3 regions of the Streptomyces lydicamycinicus genome follow, and region 2 is predicted to be linked to each of the others. Evidence: riboswitches for the same ligand, from Rfam matches in the RefSeq annotation. Region 2 holds a riboswitch; each other region holds the start of a gene.
What was found. Region 2 has a riboswitch for cobalamin ahead of TU31_RS13985 (SCO2321 family membrane protein). Riboswitches for the same ligand answer to the same signal wherever they lie in the genome.
Positions count from the first base shown of each region.

Region 1: linked by a shared signal. The riboswitch ahead of metE (5-methyltetrahydropteroyltriglutamate--homocysteine S-methyltransferase) and the one ahead of TU31_RS13985 (SCO2321 family membrane protein) in region 2 are both predicted to bind cobalamin.
Region 3: linked by a shared signal. The riboswitch ahead of TU31_RS03150 (ribonucleoside-diphosphate reductase subunit alpha) and the one ahead of TU31_RS13985 (SCO2321 family membrane protein) in region 2 are both predicted to bind cobalamin.

Region 1 is NZ_BBNO01000008.1:274,071-279,455, forward strand. It holds gene TU31_RS27500 (aldo/keto reductase) at 75-1,133, opposite strand; cobalamin riboswitch at 1,320-1,507, shown strand; gene metE (5-methyltetrahydropteroyltriglutamate--homocysteine S-methyltransferase) at 1,680-4,004, shown strand; gene TU31_RS27510 (phosphocholine-specific phospholipase C) at 4,060-5,385, opposite strand, start outside.
Region 2 is NZ_BBNO01000004.1:168,434-173,818, reverse strand. It holds gene TU31_RS13990 (SCO2322 family protein) at 1-422, opposite strand, end outside; gene TU31_RS13985 (SCO2321 family membrane protein) at 422-1,729, opposite strand; cobalamin riboswitch at 1,901-2,060, opposite strand; gene TU31_RS13980 (Strvi_7410 family MBL fold metallo-hydrolase) at 2,372-3,454, opposite strand; gene TU31_RS13975 (aldehyde dehydrogenase) at 3,790-5,241, shown strand; gene TU31_RS13970 (ferredoxin) at 5,241-5,385, shown strand, end outside.
Region 3 is NZ_BBNO01000001.1:727,953-733,337, reverse strand. It holds gene mctP (monocarboxylate uptake permease MctP) at 1-1,118, shown strand, start outside; cobalamin riboswitch at 1,444-1,596, shown strand; gene TU31_RS03150 (ribonucleoside-diphosphate reductase subunit alpha) at 1,757-4,192, shown strand; gene TU31_RS03145 (ribonucleotide-diphosphate reductase subunit beta) at 4,192-5,247, shown strand; gene TU31_RS03140 (hypothetical protein) at 5,360-5,385, opposite strand, start outside.

The DNA.
Region 1 (5,385 bases), on a different contig from region 2:
GCGCTCCCGCGGTAGCGAAACGGACGCCGTCGCCTGACTGTTCAGGCGGCGGCGTCCGGCGTCGGGGCGTCCGGTCAGCGGATCTCGCTCGCCGTACGGCGGTAGGTGGAGCGCCGGTCCTCGATCTCGGCCCAGCGGTCGCCGTAGACGTTCTCGATGACGCCCGGCTGCCGCAGGAAGTCGTGCGGGAAGCCCAGCGGCACCTCGCTGGTCCGGTCGAGCCGGTCCAGCGCGTCGGCGTCCAGGGTGACGTCGACGGCGCCGAGGTTGTCGGCCAGCTGGCTCTCCTTGGTGGCGGCGACGATCGGAACGATGTTGCCGGGCCGGCTGCGCAGCCATGCCAGGGCCACCTGCGCGGGGCTCCAGCCGCCCTGCTCGGCGACCTCCAGCACCGCGGTGAGGGTCTCCTCCTCGTGGTGGTTCGGGGTAGCGCCGTCGTCCATGGTGGCCAGCCGGCCGGTCTCCCCTCGGCGGTACTTGCCGGTGAGCTTGCCGGCCGCGAGCGGTGCCCAGGCCAGCACGGCCAGATCGAAGGCGCGGGCCTGCGGGAGCAGTTCCCGCTCCGGCGTCCGCTCCAGCAGGTTGTAGCGCAGCTGCGAGCCCGCGAACGCGGTCCAGCCGCGCAGCTCGGCAAGGGTGTTGGCCTGGGCGATCTCCCAGGCGGGCCAGTCGGACACGCCGATGTAGAGCACCTTGCCCGAGCGCACCACGTCATCGAGCGCCCGCATGACCTCCTCCACGGGCGTGAAGTTGTCCCGGGCGTGCACCCACAGCACATCGAGGTAGTCGGTGCGCAGCCGGTCCAGGCTCGCCTCCACCGACCGCACCAGGTTCTTGCGGTGGTTGCCCGCCGCGTTCATATCGCCCTGGTGGGTCATGCAGGTGTACTTGCTCGCCAGGACGAAGCGGTCCCGGCGCCCTTCCAGCAGCGCACCGAGGGTCCGCTCGGAGGCGCCGCCGGTGTAGATGTTCGCGGTGTCGATGAAATTGCCGCCCGCGTCCGCGTAGGCGTCCAGGATCCGGCCGCTGGTGTCCTCGGCGGCGTCCCGGCCCCGGTCGTCGCCCATGGTCATGGCGCCCAGGCTCAGCTCGCTCACCCGCAGACCGGTCCTGCCGAACAGTGTGTAGCGCACGAGGTTCCCTTCGTTCAACGACAGCGGTAAGTCGTGCGCCCACGCTAGGAGCTGGAGCGCACTCCAGGGCAAGCCACGGCACCGCGGGCGGGGGCGCGTTGCCTTCCCCACGGTGGCCGATGTCACCTACGGGAGATCCGGTCGCGGTGTCCGATCCGGGCGGCAGCGCCTAGGGTGGCCGGTGCGACTGGTTCGCCCTGCCCGCCAGGCAGGCGCGTCGTAAGAGGGAACCCGGTGGAATTCCGAGACTGCCCCGCAGCGGTGAGTGGGAACGACCGCCGTCATACGCACTGGGCCCGGCCGGGTCTGGGAAGCGACGGCCAGTAGATGTCCGCCTTCGGCGGATGCGCCCGCGAGTCCGAAGACCTGCCAGTGCCCCCGCGCGACCGGTGCGCGGGGTGATCTCGGTGACCTCGAGGGCGGGTCGGCGGACACTCAGGCGGGCACGGCCGGCGGAAGAGCGCCGGGTCCCGCCGGGTTTGCCGTCCCTTCGCGCCCTCGACCCGTCCCGTGGTCCATGGAGACAGACTCGCGAAGGAGAGTTCCGTGACCAGCAGGTCCGCAGCCGCGGCAGCACGAGCGACCGTGCACGGCTACCCCCGTCAGGGGCCGAACCGTGAACTGAAGAAGGCCATCGAGGGCTACTGGAAGGGCCGTGTGAGCGCCGAGGCGCTCCGTACCACCGCCGCCGGGCTGCGCCGCGCCAATTGGGAGCAGCTCGCCCGGGCCGGTGTCCATGAGGTGCCGACCGGCGACTTCTCGTACTACGACCACGTCCTGGACACCAGCGTGATGGTCGGCGCGATCCCGGCGCGGCACCGCGCCGCGGTGGCCGCCGATCCCCTGGACGGCTACTTCGCGATGGCCCGCGGCACCCAGGACCTGGCGCCGCTGGAAATGACCAAGTGGTTCGACACCAACTACCACTATCTCGTACCGGAGTTGGGGCCGGACACGGTCTTCGCCGCGGACTCCGCCGAGCAGGTCGCCCAGCTGACGGAGGCACTCGGCCTCGGGCTCGCCGCGCGGCCGGTCCTCGTCGGGCCCGTCACCTACCTCCTGCTGGCCAAGCCCGCGCCCGGCGTCGCGGCCGGCTTCGACCTGCTGACGCTGCTCGACCGGCTGCTGCCCGTCTACGCCGAGGTGCTCGCCGATCTGCGGGCGGCCGGTGCCCACTGGGTGCAGCTGGACGAGCCGGCGCTGGTCCAGGACCGCTCCCCCGCCGTGCTGAACGCCGCGGCCCGCGCCTACCGGGACCTCGGCACGCTCACCGACCGCCCGCAGCTGCTGGTCGCCTCGTACTTCGACCGGCTGGGCGAGGCACTGCCGGTGCTGGCCAAGGCACCCGTCGAGGGTCTGGCGCTGGACTTCACCGGGCCCGCGGCCGGCAACCTCCAGGATCTCGCGGCGGTCGGCGGACTGCCCGGCAAGCGGCTGGTCGCCGGTGTCGTCAACGGCCGCAATATCTGGATCAACCACTACGAGCAGTCGCTGGCGACCCTGGGCACGCTGCTCGGGCTGGCCGAGCGGGTCGATGTGTCGTCCTCCTGCTCGCTGCTGCACGTCCCGCTGGACACCGGGGCCGAGCGGGACATCGACCCGCAGATCCTCCGCTGGCTGGCCTTCGCCCGGCAGAAGACCACGGAGATCGTGACGCTGGCGCGCGGTCTGGCCCGGGGCACCGACACCATCGCGGCCGAACTCGCCGCCAACCGCGCGGACCTGGCCTCCCGGGCGGGCTCGGCACTCACCCATGACCCGGCGGTGCGCGCCCGCGCGGCGGCCGTGACCGAGGCCGACGGCCGCCGTTCCCAGCCGTACGCCGAGCGGTCCGCCGCCCAGCGCGCGCACCTCCGGCTGCCGCTGCTGCCGACCACCACCATCGGCTCGTTCCCGCAGACCGCCGCACTGCGCACGGCGCGGGCGGATCTGCGGGCCGGGCGGCTGGACGCCGAGGGGTACGAGGAGCGGATCTCGGCGGAGATCCGCGAGGTGCTCGCCTTCCAGGAGAAGGCCGGGATCGACGTCCTGGTGCACGGGGAACCGGAACGCAACGACATGGTCCAGTACTTCGCCGAGCAGCTGACCGGCTACCTCGCCACCCAGCACGGCTGGGTGCAGTCCTACGGCACCCGTTACGTCCGGCCGCCGGTGCTGGCCGGGGACATCTCCCGTCCCGAGCCGATGACGGTGCGCTGGACCCGCTATGCCCAGTCGCTCACCGAGCGGCCGGTCAAGGGCATGCTCACCGGCCCGGTCACCATGCTCGCCTGGTCCTTCGTCCGCGACGACCAGCCGCTGGGCGACACCGCCCGCCAGGTGGCGCTCGCGCTGCGCGACGAGGTCAACGACCTGGAGGCGGCGGGCACTTCGGTCATCCAGGTCGATGAGCCCGCGCTGCGCGAGACGCTGCCGCTGCGGGCGGCCGGCCACGCCGCGTACCTGGCCTGGGCCACCGAGGCGTTCCGCCTCACCACCGGCGGGGTCCGTCCGGCCACCCAGATCCACACCCATATGTGCTACGCGGAGTTCGGTGACATCCTCCGGGCCATCGAGGACCTCGACGCCGATGTCATCAGCCTGGAGGCGGCCCGCTCCCATATGCAGGTCGCCTCGGAGCTCGCCACGGCCGGCTATCCGCGCGAGGTGGGCCCCGGGGTCTATGACATCCACTCGCCGCGCGTCCCGGACGCGGCCGAGGCAACGGCCCTGTTGCGCAAGGGGCTTGCCGCGATCCCCGCCGAGCGGCTGTGGGTCAACCCGGACTGCGGTCTGAAGACCCGTGGCTGGCCGGAGGTGCGGGCCGCCCTGGAGAACCTGGTCACCGCGGCCCGGGAGATCCGCGGCGGTCTGCCCGGCGGGGCTTCCTGACCGTACGGGCCGGGGCCGGCACCCGTGGGGGCGCCGGTCCCGACCCGTCGGCGGCTCAGCCCGTGATGATCGCCGGGTCGCTCACACCCGGCTCCCCGGTCTCCACATGGCCGGCGAACCGGCGCAGGTAGGCGGGGTCGGTGTCGGAGGTGACCGACAGGTCGTACCAGCGCTTGCTGGCCCGCAGGTCGACCGACTTCTTGACGGTGGCGCCCGCCCGGACCGGGTAGGTCTCGGCGGGGCCGCCGTAGGCCTGGGTGACGGTCAGATGGCAGTCGGTGCGGCCGGGGTTGGTCAGGGTGAGTTCGACGCAGCCGGCCGTCTTGTCATGGCGGGCGGTCACCTCGGGCCCGGTCTTCTTGCCGTTGCCCTTGAAGGTGCGCAGGAAGCCGTTCGGGCCGTGGACGGACAGGTCATAGACGTCCTTGGAGTAGGACGTGTTCCAGGTGTCGGAGATCTTCTTGCCGGCCTCCGTGGTGTACGTCCAGGGACCGTCGGTGCGGTTGCCCGCGGTGACGGTGAAGCAGGCGCCGGCCTTGTCGCCGCTCTTGAAGGTGAGGGTGAAGCGGCCGGTGGAGGGGGTCGCGGACCCGTCGACGAGCGGCTCGTACGGCAGCGGGCGGGTGGGGCGGGAGCCCGGCTCCTGCTTGGGCAGCACGGGGTTGGCGGGCGGCTTCGGCACATAGCTGTCGTGCCGCTCCTTGTCCGGCGGCTGGAAGCCGTCGGTGGCGGGGAGCTCGGCCGGCTTGGTGTTCTCCAGCCCGAAGTTGAAGGCGGAGGTCAGATCGCCGCAGATGGCGCGCCGCCAGGGCGAGATGTTGGGCTCGTGGACGCCGAAGCGGCGCTCCATGAAGCGGATGATGGAGGTGTGGTCGAAGACCTCGGAGCAGACGTAGCCGCCGGTGCTCCAGGGGGAGACGACGAGCATCGGGACGCGCTGGCCGAGGCCGTAGGGGCCCGCGGAGTACTTGGCGTTGCCGCCGAAGCTGTCGAGCGAGGTGTCCACGGTCGACAGGCCCTGGTCGGCGGAGGCCGGCGGGAAGGGCGGCAGGACGTGGTCGAAGTAGCCGTCGTTCTCGTCGTAGGTGATGAACAGCGCGGTCTTGCTCCACACCTCGGGGTTGGAGGTGAGCGCGTCCAGCACCTGGGAGACGTACCAGGCACCGTAGTTCGCGGGCCAGTTGGGGTGCTCGGAGAAGGCCTCGGGGGCGGCGATCCAGGAGATCTGGGGCAGCTTGTCGGCCTTCACATCGGCCTTGAGCCGGTCGAAGTAGCCGTCGCCCTCCTTGGCGTTGGTGCCGGTGCGGGCCTTGTCGAAGAGCGGGTCGCCGGGCTTGGCGTTGCGGTACTGGTTGAAGAAGAGCAGTGAGTTGTCGCCGTA
Region 2 (5,385 bases):
CGGGCGACCGCCGCCAGCGCCTCGCCGGCCGAGGCGTCCTCCGGCACCTGCGCACACTCCGACCTCGCCGCCGGCGGCCGCTCGCCGGCGGGCGCGTCCGCCGCGGTGCCGAAGTCCAGCACGATGCCGATCCGCTTGCGGCCGTCCTTGGCGGGGGTGTCGCGGCAGATCGCGTCGAAGTCGGCGGCCGGGCGCGGCTTACCGGCCCCGGCGGAGTCGGCGCCGACGGTGAAGCGGAAGCCCTCGACCGCGCCGTCGGCCGGCCGCTGAGTGGCCGGCCCTTCGGTGGCATACGCCCAGGAGCTGCCCTTGCCGTCCCAGAACGACCAGTAGCGGTACTCCTGCGCCTGCGCGGGCCCGGCGGCCAGGCCGGTGACCGTACCGGCCAGCAGTACGGCGCCGGCGATCCTGGTCCGCCGCATCAGAGCTGATTCTTCTTACGGCTGCTCAGCAGGAACCCGATACCGGCGCCGATGGCGAGGCCGACACCGATGACCCACCACACCCCGATGCCGCCGCCGTCCGTGGTGTCGTCGGCGTCCCCGGTGTCCTTCTGCGCCGCGGCGGCCGGCTCGGGGCCGGTGGCGTTGAGCGCGGCCACCAGGTCGGTGCCGCCGAAGGAACGCGGGTCGGTGCCGGTGGCGTGCGCGGCCAGCACCAGCTGGGCGTAGGCGGCGGGCCCGTTCTGCTTGGCCCAGTCCGTGGCGTTCTTCTCCAGCCACTTCAGCGGCTTGGCGGCAGCGGCACCGTGCCCGCCGGCCGCCAGCGCCACCACGGCGTCGGCTGTGTTGCCGACATCGGGCTGCTTCTCGGCGCCCGGCATCGCGGAGAGCAGATGCTGCCCGTTCTTGTCGAGCTGCGCGACGAGGTAGGCGTCGCCGCCCGCCGCGGCCCGCTCCGGATCGTCCTTCTTCGCGTCCCCGCCGTCCTTGCAGTTCAGCGGCTTGACCGGGGCGTCTGCCCGCTGGTCCGCGGGCTCGACGACAAAGCCCTTGCCGAGCGCTCCGGTCGCGGCGGCCGCGGTGGCGTCGGCGTTCGGGGCGGCGCCCTTGAGCTGGAAGGTGAACGCGCCGCGCTCGCCCTCCTTCGCGTCACAGCCCAGCTGGAAGGTGAGCAGCCCGTCGTACGGGGTCTTGCCGCCCTTCTTCGAGGTCACCGACCGCGGCTTCTCACCCGCCGCCGCGAGCGCGCCGATGACCACGGACGTGGAGTTGGCGTCGCTGGCCGAACCGGGCATCGAGCTCCAGCCGCCGTCGTCGTTCTGCACCGATTTCAGCCAGCCCACGGCCTTCTGCACGGAGTCGCCGTGCCCGCCGAGCGCGGCCAGCGCCTGCACCGCGGCGGCCGTCTGGTTGGTGTCCCGCATGGTCTTGGCGTCACAGGACTTGCCGGGCTCGGCGCGGAAGGCGGTGAACGCGCCGTCGGCGCACTGCTGCCCGACCAGCCAGCGCACGCCGGACGCGGCCGGCCGCACCCCCACCGTGTCCTGCGCAAGCAGCGCGAGCGACTGCCGCCACACCCCGTCGTACTGCGGGTCCTTGGTGCCGTACAGGCCGTCCGGCAGCTTCTTGGGGGACGCGGACGGGGCAGCGTCGTCGGCGTACGCGGCGGGGGCAGCGGCCGCGCCCAGCACCGCCGCGGCCGCCAGCGCCGTGGCGGCGCGGCGCGCCAGGAAGGCGACGGGGTGCGTCAGGGGGGCCTGGTGAGCCATGGAAGCCATGGGGGCCATCGGGTCGGTGCCTCTCGGGTCGGGTCGCGGCGATGTACGCAGCCGTGCTCGGCCGACCGCCCGCGCGGCGATCCCCTTGGATCGCGGACGCGACGGCACCGGGCTCAGCTCCGTATACCTCGACGGTGCCGCGCACCGGCCGCCCCTGTGGCGGACGGTTCCGGTGGCGGGAGCCTTGGTCGTGCCCCCTCGGGTGTTCCGGCTCGTACGGCCGTCCTGCCGGGCCAGCCGGCGCGGTACGGACGGGCCGTCCTCACGGTTGCGGGTCAGCGCCGGATTTCCACCGGCTTCCCCCGATCGGGTACGGATGAAGTTGTCCCGCACACCTTAACCGGCACCCGGCGGGCGCTCGCTCGCACGTACGAGCCGACGAAATCCGGCACGAGCGGGGCGGAGCGGCGCGCGAGCCGCGCACAGGACGGGCGCACCGGCGCCGGGTATGGGCGGACGGACGGGCACCGGGCACGAGCAGGGCAGGAGCCGGGCGCGAGCACGGCGGGGTCCGCGCACGGGGCGGGACCGGAAGTCGGTCACCGAACCGGCCGCGCACCGGCCGGCCCCGACCCCGCCCCCGGCCGCCGGGTACACAGCAACAAGAAGCTGCACGAACCAGGACAGCGGCAACGCGAGAGGCCCGCCCCCTCACACCGCCTGATACCGCACCGGATCCGACCCCGGCACCCACTCCGCCCGCCCCTGCTTCACCAGCCGGCGCAGATGGGCCTCGGCCTCCGAGACGGCGATGTTGCGGGATCCGTAAGGGATCTGCTCCCACGGGCGGTTCCACTCCATGGCCATGGCGAGCTGCCAGACGGTGCGGGGTTCCTGGAGCAGGGATCTGAGCTGGGCCAGCCGCTCTTCGTGGTGGGCGATGAGCGTGCGCACCCGGCCGCCGGCGTCGGTGAAGGCATGCTGATGGGCGGGCAGGACCTCGGCGGGGTCGAGCCGGCCGACGCGTTCGAGGGAGTCGAGGTAGTCGCCCAGGGGGTCGGTGTCCTCCCCCGAGCCCTCCATGCCGTGCGGGCCGGGCGGACTCCCCTCGTCGTCCGGGGCCTCGTACAGGCCGATGTGCGGGGTGATGCCGGGCAGGAGGTGATCGCCGGAGAACAGCCGGCCGAAACCGGGCGTCCGTGCCGAGGGGTGTTCCTCCTCCAGGTGGAGGCACACATGGCCGGGGGTGTGTCCGGGCGTCCAGATGGCGCGTACCCGGCGCCCCGGCAGGTCGAGCAGTTCGCCGGGGTCGATGCCGCGGTCCGGCAGCGCGGCCTGCCGGCCGGGCAGCTTCCGGCCGTTCCCTGTGGCGCGGGCCTTCCGCAGGGGCGCCAGATGGTCGTCCGGTGCGCCCGCCGCCGTGAGCTTGGCGAGCAGGTAGTCGAGCCACTGGCCCGGTTCGGCCGCGCGGGTGCGGCGGACCACCGCGGTGTCGGCGGCGTGCATCGCGATCCAGGCGCCGCCGGCCTCCCGGACCTTGGCGGACAGGCCGTGGTGGTCGGGGTGGTGGTGGGTGATCAGGACGCCGTGGAGGTCGGTGAGGGCGAACCCGCAGGCGGTGACGCCGGCGACGAGGGCGTCCCAGGAGTCCGGGTCGTCCCAGCCGGTGTCGATGAGCACCGGCCCGCGGTCGGTCTCCAGGAGGTGGACGAGGGTGTGGCCGAGCGGGTTGTCCGGGATGGGGACGGCGATGCTCCACACCCCGCCCTTGTGGTCGGTCACCTGCGCGGTCATCCCGGTCCCCTCTCGGTGTGGCATACACCCGGTACCCGGCCTCACTATAACTAGAACTGGTTTCAAAGCGGCTTGAAGTACCCCTCCGGACAGGGTGAGTTGGGATTCGGCCGGTGCCGTGGACTCCTCCAACTAGAACTGGTATCAGTTCCTGAGGAATGAGTCGCCTGATGCCTCGTCAGTAACCGTGCCCGAGGCACCTCGGCAACGACAGCGAACCGGTACCGAAAGCGAACCGGCAACGACACCGAACCGGCAACGACAGCGAACCGGCAACGACAGCGAACCGGCAGGGACCGCCGGAACAGGCGGCCGACCCGCAGGAGGCGGCAGCGATGAGCGACCTCGTCGAGCACGGAAAGCTCTACATAGGCGGTGAGTGGGTCGATCCGGCCGGCCGGGACACGATCGAGGTCGTCTCGCCGCACACCGAACAGGTCATCGGCCGGGTGCCGCACGCCTCGCGGGCCGACGTCGACCGTGCGGTGGCCGCGGCCCGTACGTCCTTCGCGTCCGGGGTGTGGGCGAACGCCCCGCTGGCGGACCGGATCGCGGTGGTGACCCGTATCAAGGACGCTTTCGCGGCGCGCAGCGAGGAGATCGCCAAGGTCATCAGCGCGGAGAACGGCACCCCGTTCACCTCCGGCGTCATGGTGCAGTCGCTGGCCGCGATGCTGGTGTGGGACGCGGCGCTCACGGTGGCCCGCGACTTCCCGTTCGAGGAGCGGCGGGGCGGGGTGCTGGGGCCGCTGCTGGTGCGGCGGGAACCGGCCGGGGTGGTCGCGGCCGTGGTGCCGTGGAACGTCCCGCAGTTCACCGCCGCAGCCAAGCTCGCGCCGGCGCTGCTGGCCGGCTGCTCGGTGGTGCTGAAGGTGTCACCGGAGACCCCGCTGGACGCGTATCTGCTCGCGGAGATCGCCACGGGGGCCGGGCTGCCGGCGGGGGTGCTGTCGATCCTGCCGGCGGACCGCGAGGTGAGCGAGTACCTCGTCGGGCACCCCGGGGTGGACAAGGTGTCGTTCACCGGCTCGGTGGCGGCCGGAAAGCGGGTGATGGAGGTCGCGGCCCGCAACCTCAGCCGGGTCACGCTGGAGCTCGGCGGCAAGTCCGCTGCGGTGATCCTGCCGGACGCGGATCTGGACGCGGCGGTGGCCGGGATCGTGCCGTTCGCCTGGATGATCAACGGCCAGGCGTGTGTGGCCCAGACGCGGATTCTCGCCCCGCGCAGCCACTATGACGAGATCGCCGAGCGGTTCACCGCGGCCGCTTCGGCGCTCACCGTCGGCGACCCGCTGGATCCGGCCACCGAAGTCGGCCCGCTGGTCGCCCGCCGTCAGCAGCAGCGCTCCCTGGACTACATCGCGGTCGGACAGCAGGAGGGCGCCAAGGTGCTGACCGGCGGCGGCCGCCCCAAGGGGCAGACCACGGGCTGGTACGTCGAGCCGACCCTCTTCGGCGAGGTCGCCAACTCCATGCGGATCGCTCGTGAGGAGATCTTCGGCCCGGTGATCTGCCTGCTGCCGTACGACGACGAGGCGGAGGCGGTACGGATCGCCAACGACTCCGACTACGGGCTCTCCGGCTCGGTGTGGACGGCCGATGTCGACCACGGCATCGAGATCGCCCGGCAGGTGCGCACCGGTACGTACTCGGTGAACACCTTCAGCATCGACATGCTCGGCCCGTTCGGCGGCTACAAGAACTCCGGCATCGGGCGGGAGTTCGGGCCCGAGGGCTTCGGCGAATACCTGGAGCACAAGATGATCCATCTGCCGGCGGGTGCCTGATGGGGGACCGCTGGCAGGTGGTGGTGGACCGGAGCGTCTGCATCGGGTCGGGGATGTGTGCCGCGGCGGCGCCGGACGGCTTCCGCCTCGACTCGGCGCGGCAGTCGCATCCGGCGGCGCCGGAGACGGACGCCGCCGAGAGCG
Region 3 (5,385 bases), on a different contig from region 2:
CGCTGCTGATCGCGTTCGCCGTGCTGGCCGCGTACACCTACTCCTCGGGGCTGCGGGCGCCGGCGCTGATCGCGTTCGTCAAGGACGGGCTGATCTACCTCGTCATCGCGGTGGCGATCATCTACATCCCGATCAAGCTGGGCGGCTTTGACGCGATCTTCGACTCGGCCGGCAAGGCGCTGGCCCAGCCCGGTGCCGTGCCCGGCAAACCGCGTGGCGAGCTGGTCAGCGGCCCCAACGCCCAGTGGGCGTACGCGACCCTGGCGCTCGGCTCGGCGCTGGCGCTCTTCATGTACCCGCACTCGATCACCGCGACGCTGTCCTCGCGCAGCCGCAATGTGATCCGCCGCAACACCACCATCCTGCCGCTGTACTCCCTCATGCTGGGCCTGCTGGCGCTGCTCGGCTTCATGGCGATCAAGGCCGGCACGGACATCCAGGGCAACCCGCAGCTGGCCATCCCGCAGCTGTTCGAGGACATGTTCCCGAGCTGGTTCTCCGGTGTGGCGTTCGCCGCGATCGGCATCGGCGCGCTGGTGCCCGCGGCCATCATGTCGATCGCCGCGGCCAACCTCTTCACCCGCAACGTCTACAAGGACTTCCTCAAGCCGGGCGCCACGCCCGAGCAGGAGCACAAGGTCGCCAAGCTGGTCTCGCTGCTGGTGAAGGTCGGCGCGCTGGTCTTCGTCCTCACCATGGACAAGACCGTCGCGATCAACTTCCAGCTGCTGGGCGGCATCTGGATCCTCCAGACCATGCCGTCCCTGGTCGGCGGCCTCTTCACCCGCTGGTTCCACCGCTGGGCGCTGCTGGCCGGCTGGGCGGTCGGCATGCTCTACGGCACGCTCGCGGCCTACGGCGTCGCCAGCCCGACCCAGAAGCACTTCGGCGGCTCCAGCGCGGAGATCCCCGGCATCGGTGAGATCGGCTACATCGGTCTGACTGCCTTCGTGCTGAACGTCGTGGTCACCGTCGTCCTGACCTTCGCCCTCAAGGCCGCCAAGGCCCCCGAGGGCATCGACGAGACCAGCCCCGCCGACTACACGGCGGACGCCGGCGACGAGGGCGTCGCCGTGGAACTGCCGCCGGCCACGGAAAAGGCACCGGCAGGCCACTGAGCCACCGGTCGGCCGGCTTCCGGCAACGGGCCGTCGCGTACCCTCCGGGGCGCGGCGGCCCGTTGGCGTTCGCCGTTCTTGACCTTCCCGTCGATGAGTTCCAACCGCGCGCCTTCTTCCAAGCGGGCGAGTATCCGGGCGGCCTCTTCGAAATGCTCGGTCTCCATGATGTGCGGCCGGCCGGCGAGCGCGGTCATGAGGCCTTCTCCTTCTTCCACGGGACGGAACAAAGAACTGTCACCGACCATAGCCAAGGCCACTGACAGGCACTGTGTGATCACTCACGACACACTAGATGTGGGGGTGCACTTGAGGGGCCACCCCCACATGTATGCTCGTCCTCGCTGTCGCCGCAGGGGAATCCGGTGGGAATCCGGAACTGTCCCGCAACGGTGTAGGAGCGCGCTCGGCCGGGCGGATACCGGCCCTGGGCGCGTGCCCGTGTAGTCCGAGGACCTGCCGACGGTACGTCCGCACCGCAAGGGGTGCGGTCGTCGATACGTCCGGGCCCCGAGGGTTGGGCCGGTGGACGCCGCGCGGTGTGCCCGCGCACCCCTGCCGTCTCGGGGTGCCGCATGCTCGCGTGCGCCCGTCGTGCCCGCCCCTCCCGGCCCCCGCCGAGTGAGGGAGAGCATCGCGTGACCATCGCGCCAACGGAGCCCGCGTCAGACGCCGAGGTCGTGCCGCCCGTGGTGGCCACGCCTCCCGGTACCGCCGACGGCGGACCGGGCGAGGACGGGCCGGGTGTCGCCCTGCTGCGCACCCTGACCCAGCTGACCGAGGACCTGACCGCGACCGACCCCGGCAAGGTGGCCGCCGCCGCCCTGCGCGGCCGGCACGCCGGCTCCGACGAGGCCGAACTGCGGTCGCTGGCCACCGATGCCGCGGCCGGTCTGATCGGTGACGAGCCGCAGTACTCCAAGCTCGCGGCGCGGCTGCTCACCCTCGCGATCTCGGAGGAGGCGGCCGGACAGGGGGCGGTCGCCTTCTCCGCCTCCGTCGAGGTCGGCCACCGCGAGGGGCTGATCGCCGACGAGACCGCGGAGTTCGTCCGGGCGCACGCCGCCCGGCTGGACGCGCTGGTCGACCGGGCGCTCGCCGACGGGGCCGACGACCGCTTCGGGTACTTCGGGCTGCGCACCCTGCACTCGCGCTACCTGCTGCGGCACCCCACCACCCGTCAGGTCATCGAGACCCCGCAGCACTTCCTGCTGCGGGTGGCCTGCGGTCTCGCCGAGGACCACAGCGACCGCGCGCTGGACGACGTCGCCGAGCTCTACCGGCTCACCAGCTCGCTGTCCTACCTGCCCTCCTCCCCCACCCTCTTCAACTCCGGCACCCGCCACCCGCAGATGTCGTCCTGCTATCTGCTGGACTCGCCGCTGGACGAGCTGGACTCGATCTACGACCGCTACCACCAGGTCGCCCGGCTCTCCAAGCACGCCGGCGGCATCGGTCTGTCGTACTCCCGCATCCGCGCCCGCGGTTCGCTGATCCGCGGCACCAACGGGCACTCCAACGGCATCGTGCCGTTCCTGCGCACCCTGGACGCCTCGGTCGCGGCCGTGAACCAGGGCGGCCGGCGCAAGGGCGCGGCCTGCGTCTACCTGGAGACCTGGCACGCGGACATCGAGGAGTTCCTGGAGCTGCGCGACAACACCGGTGAGGAGGCGCGCCGTACGCACAACCTGAACATCGCGCACTGGATCCCGGACGAGTTCATGCGCCGGGTGGAGGCGGACGCCGACTGGTCGCTGTTCTCGCCCTCGGACGCCCCGGAGCTGGTGGACCTGTGGGGCGACGAGTTCGACGCCGCCTACCGGAAGCTGGAGGCCGAGGGCCGGGCGCTCAAGCAGATCCCCGCCCGGGTGCTGTACTCCCGCATGATGCGCACCCTGGCGCAGACCGGCAATGGCTGGATGACGTTCAAGGACGCCGCCAACCGCACCGCCAACCAGACCGCCGAGCCCGGCCAGGTCGTGCACTCGTCCAACCTGTGCACGGAGATCCTGGAGGTGACGAACGACGGGGAGACCGCGGTCTGCAACCTGGGTTCGGTCAACCTCGCGGCGCACCTGGGTGACCACGGCGAGATGGACTGGGAGCGGCTGGACGCGACCGTCCGCACGGCCGTGACCTTCCTCGACCGCGTGGTGGACATCAACTTCTACCCGACCGAGCAGGCCGGGACGTCCAACTCCCGCTGGCGCCCGGTCGGTCTGGGCCTGATGGGCCTCCAGGACGTCTTCTTCCGGCTGCGGCTGCCCTTCGACTCGCCCGAGGCGCAGGAGCTGTCGACCCGTATCTCCGAGCGGATCATGCTCGCCGCCTACGAGGCGTCCGCCGACCTCGCCGAGCGGCACGGCCCGCACCCGGCGTGGTCCGCGACCCGCACCGCCCGCGGGGTGCTGCACCCGGACCACTACCCGAACGCCGAGCCCCGCTGGGCGGACCGCTGGGCGGCGCTGCGCGCCCGTATCGCCACGACCGGTATGCGCAACTCGCTGCTGCTGGCGATCGCGCCGACCGCGACCATCGCGTCGATCGCGGGCGTGTACGAGTGCATCGAGCCGCAGGTCTCCAACCTCTTCAAGCGCGAGACGCTGTCCGGTGAGTTCCTCCAGGTCAACGCGTATCTGATCGAGGAGCTCAAGGCGCTGGGGCTGTGGGACGCGCGGACCCGGGACGCGCTGCGCGAGGCCAACGGCTCGGTGCAGGACGTCGAGTGGATCCCGGCGGAGGTCCGGGCGCTGTACCGCACCGCCTGGGAGATCCCGCAGCGCGCGCTGATCGACATGGCCGCGGCCCGTACGCCGTACCTGGACCAGAGCCAGTCGCTGAACCTGTTCATGGCGTCCCCGACCATCGGCAAGCTCAGCTCGATGTACGCCTACGCCTGGAAGCGCGGCATCAAGACGACGTACTACCTGCGTTCGCGGCCGGCGACCCGGATCGCCCAGTCGGCGCGCGGCACCGCGGCCGCCGCCCCCGCCCCCGTCCCGCAGCAGGCCACCGACCCCGAGGCGGTCGCCTGCTCCCTGGAAAACCCCGAGTCCTGCGAGGCCTGCCAGTAATGACGACCGCACCTGAAACCAACGCCGCGGCAGCGCACACCGCCACCACCGGTGAGAAGAACCTCCTCGACCCGGGCTTCGAGCTGACCCTGCGTCCGATGCGGTACCCGGAGTTCTACGACCGCTACCGGGACGCCATCAAGAACACCTGGACCGTGGAGGAGGTCGACCTCCACTCGGACGTCGCCGACCTCGCCAAGCTGTCGCCGGGTGAGCAGCACATGATCGGCCGGCTGGTGGCGTTCTTCGCGACCGGCGACTCGATCGTCGCCAACAACCTCGTGCTGACGCTGTACAAGCACATCAACTCCCCCGAGGCGCGGCTGTACCTGAGCCGTCAGCTCTTCGAGGAGGCCGTGCACGTCCAGTTCTATCTGACGCTGCTGGACACCTACCTGCCCGACCCGGACGACCGCGCCGCGGCCTTCGCGGCGGTGGAGAACATCCCCTCCATCCGTGAGAAGGCGGAGTTCTGCTTCAAGTGGATGGACTCGGTCGAGAGCATCGACCGGCTGGAGTCCCAGGCCGACCGGCGCCGCTTCCTGCTCAACCTGATCTGCTTCGCGGCCTGCATCGAGGGGCTGTTCTTCTACGGCGCCTTCGCGTACGTGTACTGGTTCCGCTCCCGCGGGCTGCTGCACGGGCTGGCCACCGGCACCAACTGGGTCTTCCGCGATGAGTCCATGCACATGGAGTTCGCGTTCTCGGTGGTGGACACCGTCCGCCAGGAGGAGCCCGAGCTCTTCGACGACAAGCTGGAGCAGCAGGTCACCGAGATGCTCAAGGAGGCCGTCGAGGCGGAGCTCCAGTTCGGCCGGGATCTGTGCGGTGAGGGCCTGCCGGGCATGAACACCGCGTCGATGCGCGAGTATCTCCAGTGCGTCGCGGACCAGCGGCTCCAGCGGCTCGGCTTCGCGCCCGTCTACGGCTCGGAGAACCCGTTCTCCTTCATGGAGCTGCAGAACGTCCAGGAGCTGACCAACTTCTTCGAGCGCCGGGCATCCGCCTACCAGGTCGCCGTCGAGGGGTCGGTCTCCTTCGACGACGACTTCTAGTCCGGCAGTCCGGGCGAAAGGGGCCCGCCCGCGGCGCGATGCCGCGGGCGGGCCCCTTTGTCTGCCGCGATCCGTTTCCCTCCGGGACGCGTTTCCCGGCCCCGGCGGAACCTCAGTCCGGATCCGTCCCGTTCGAGG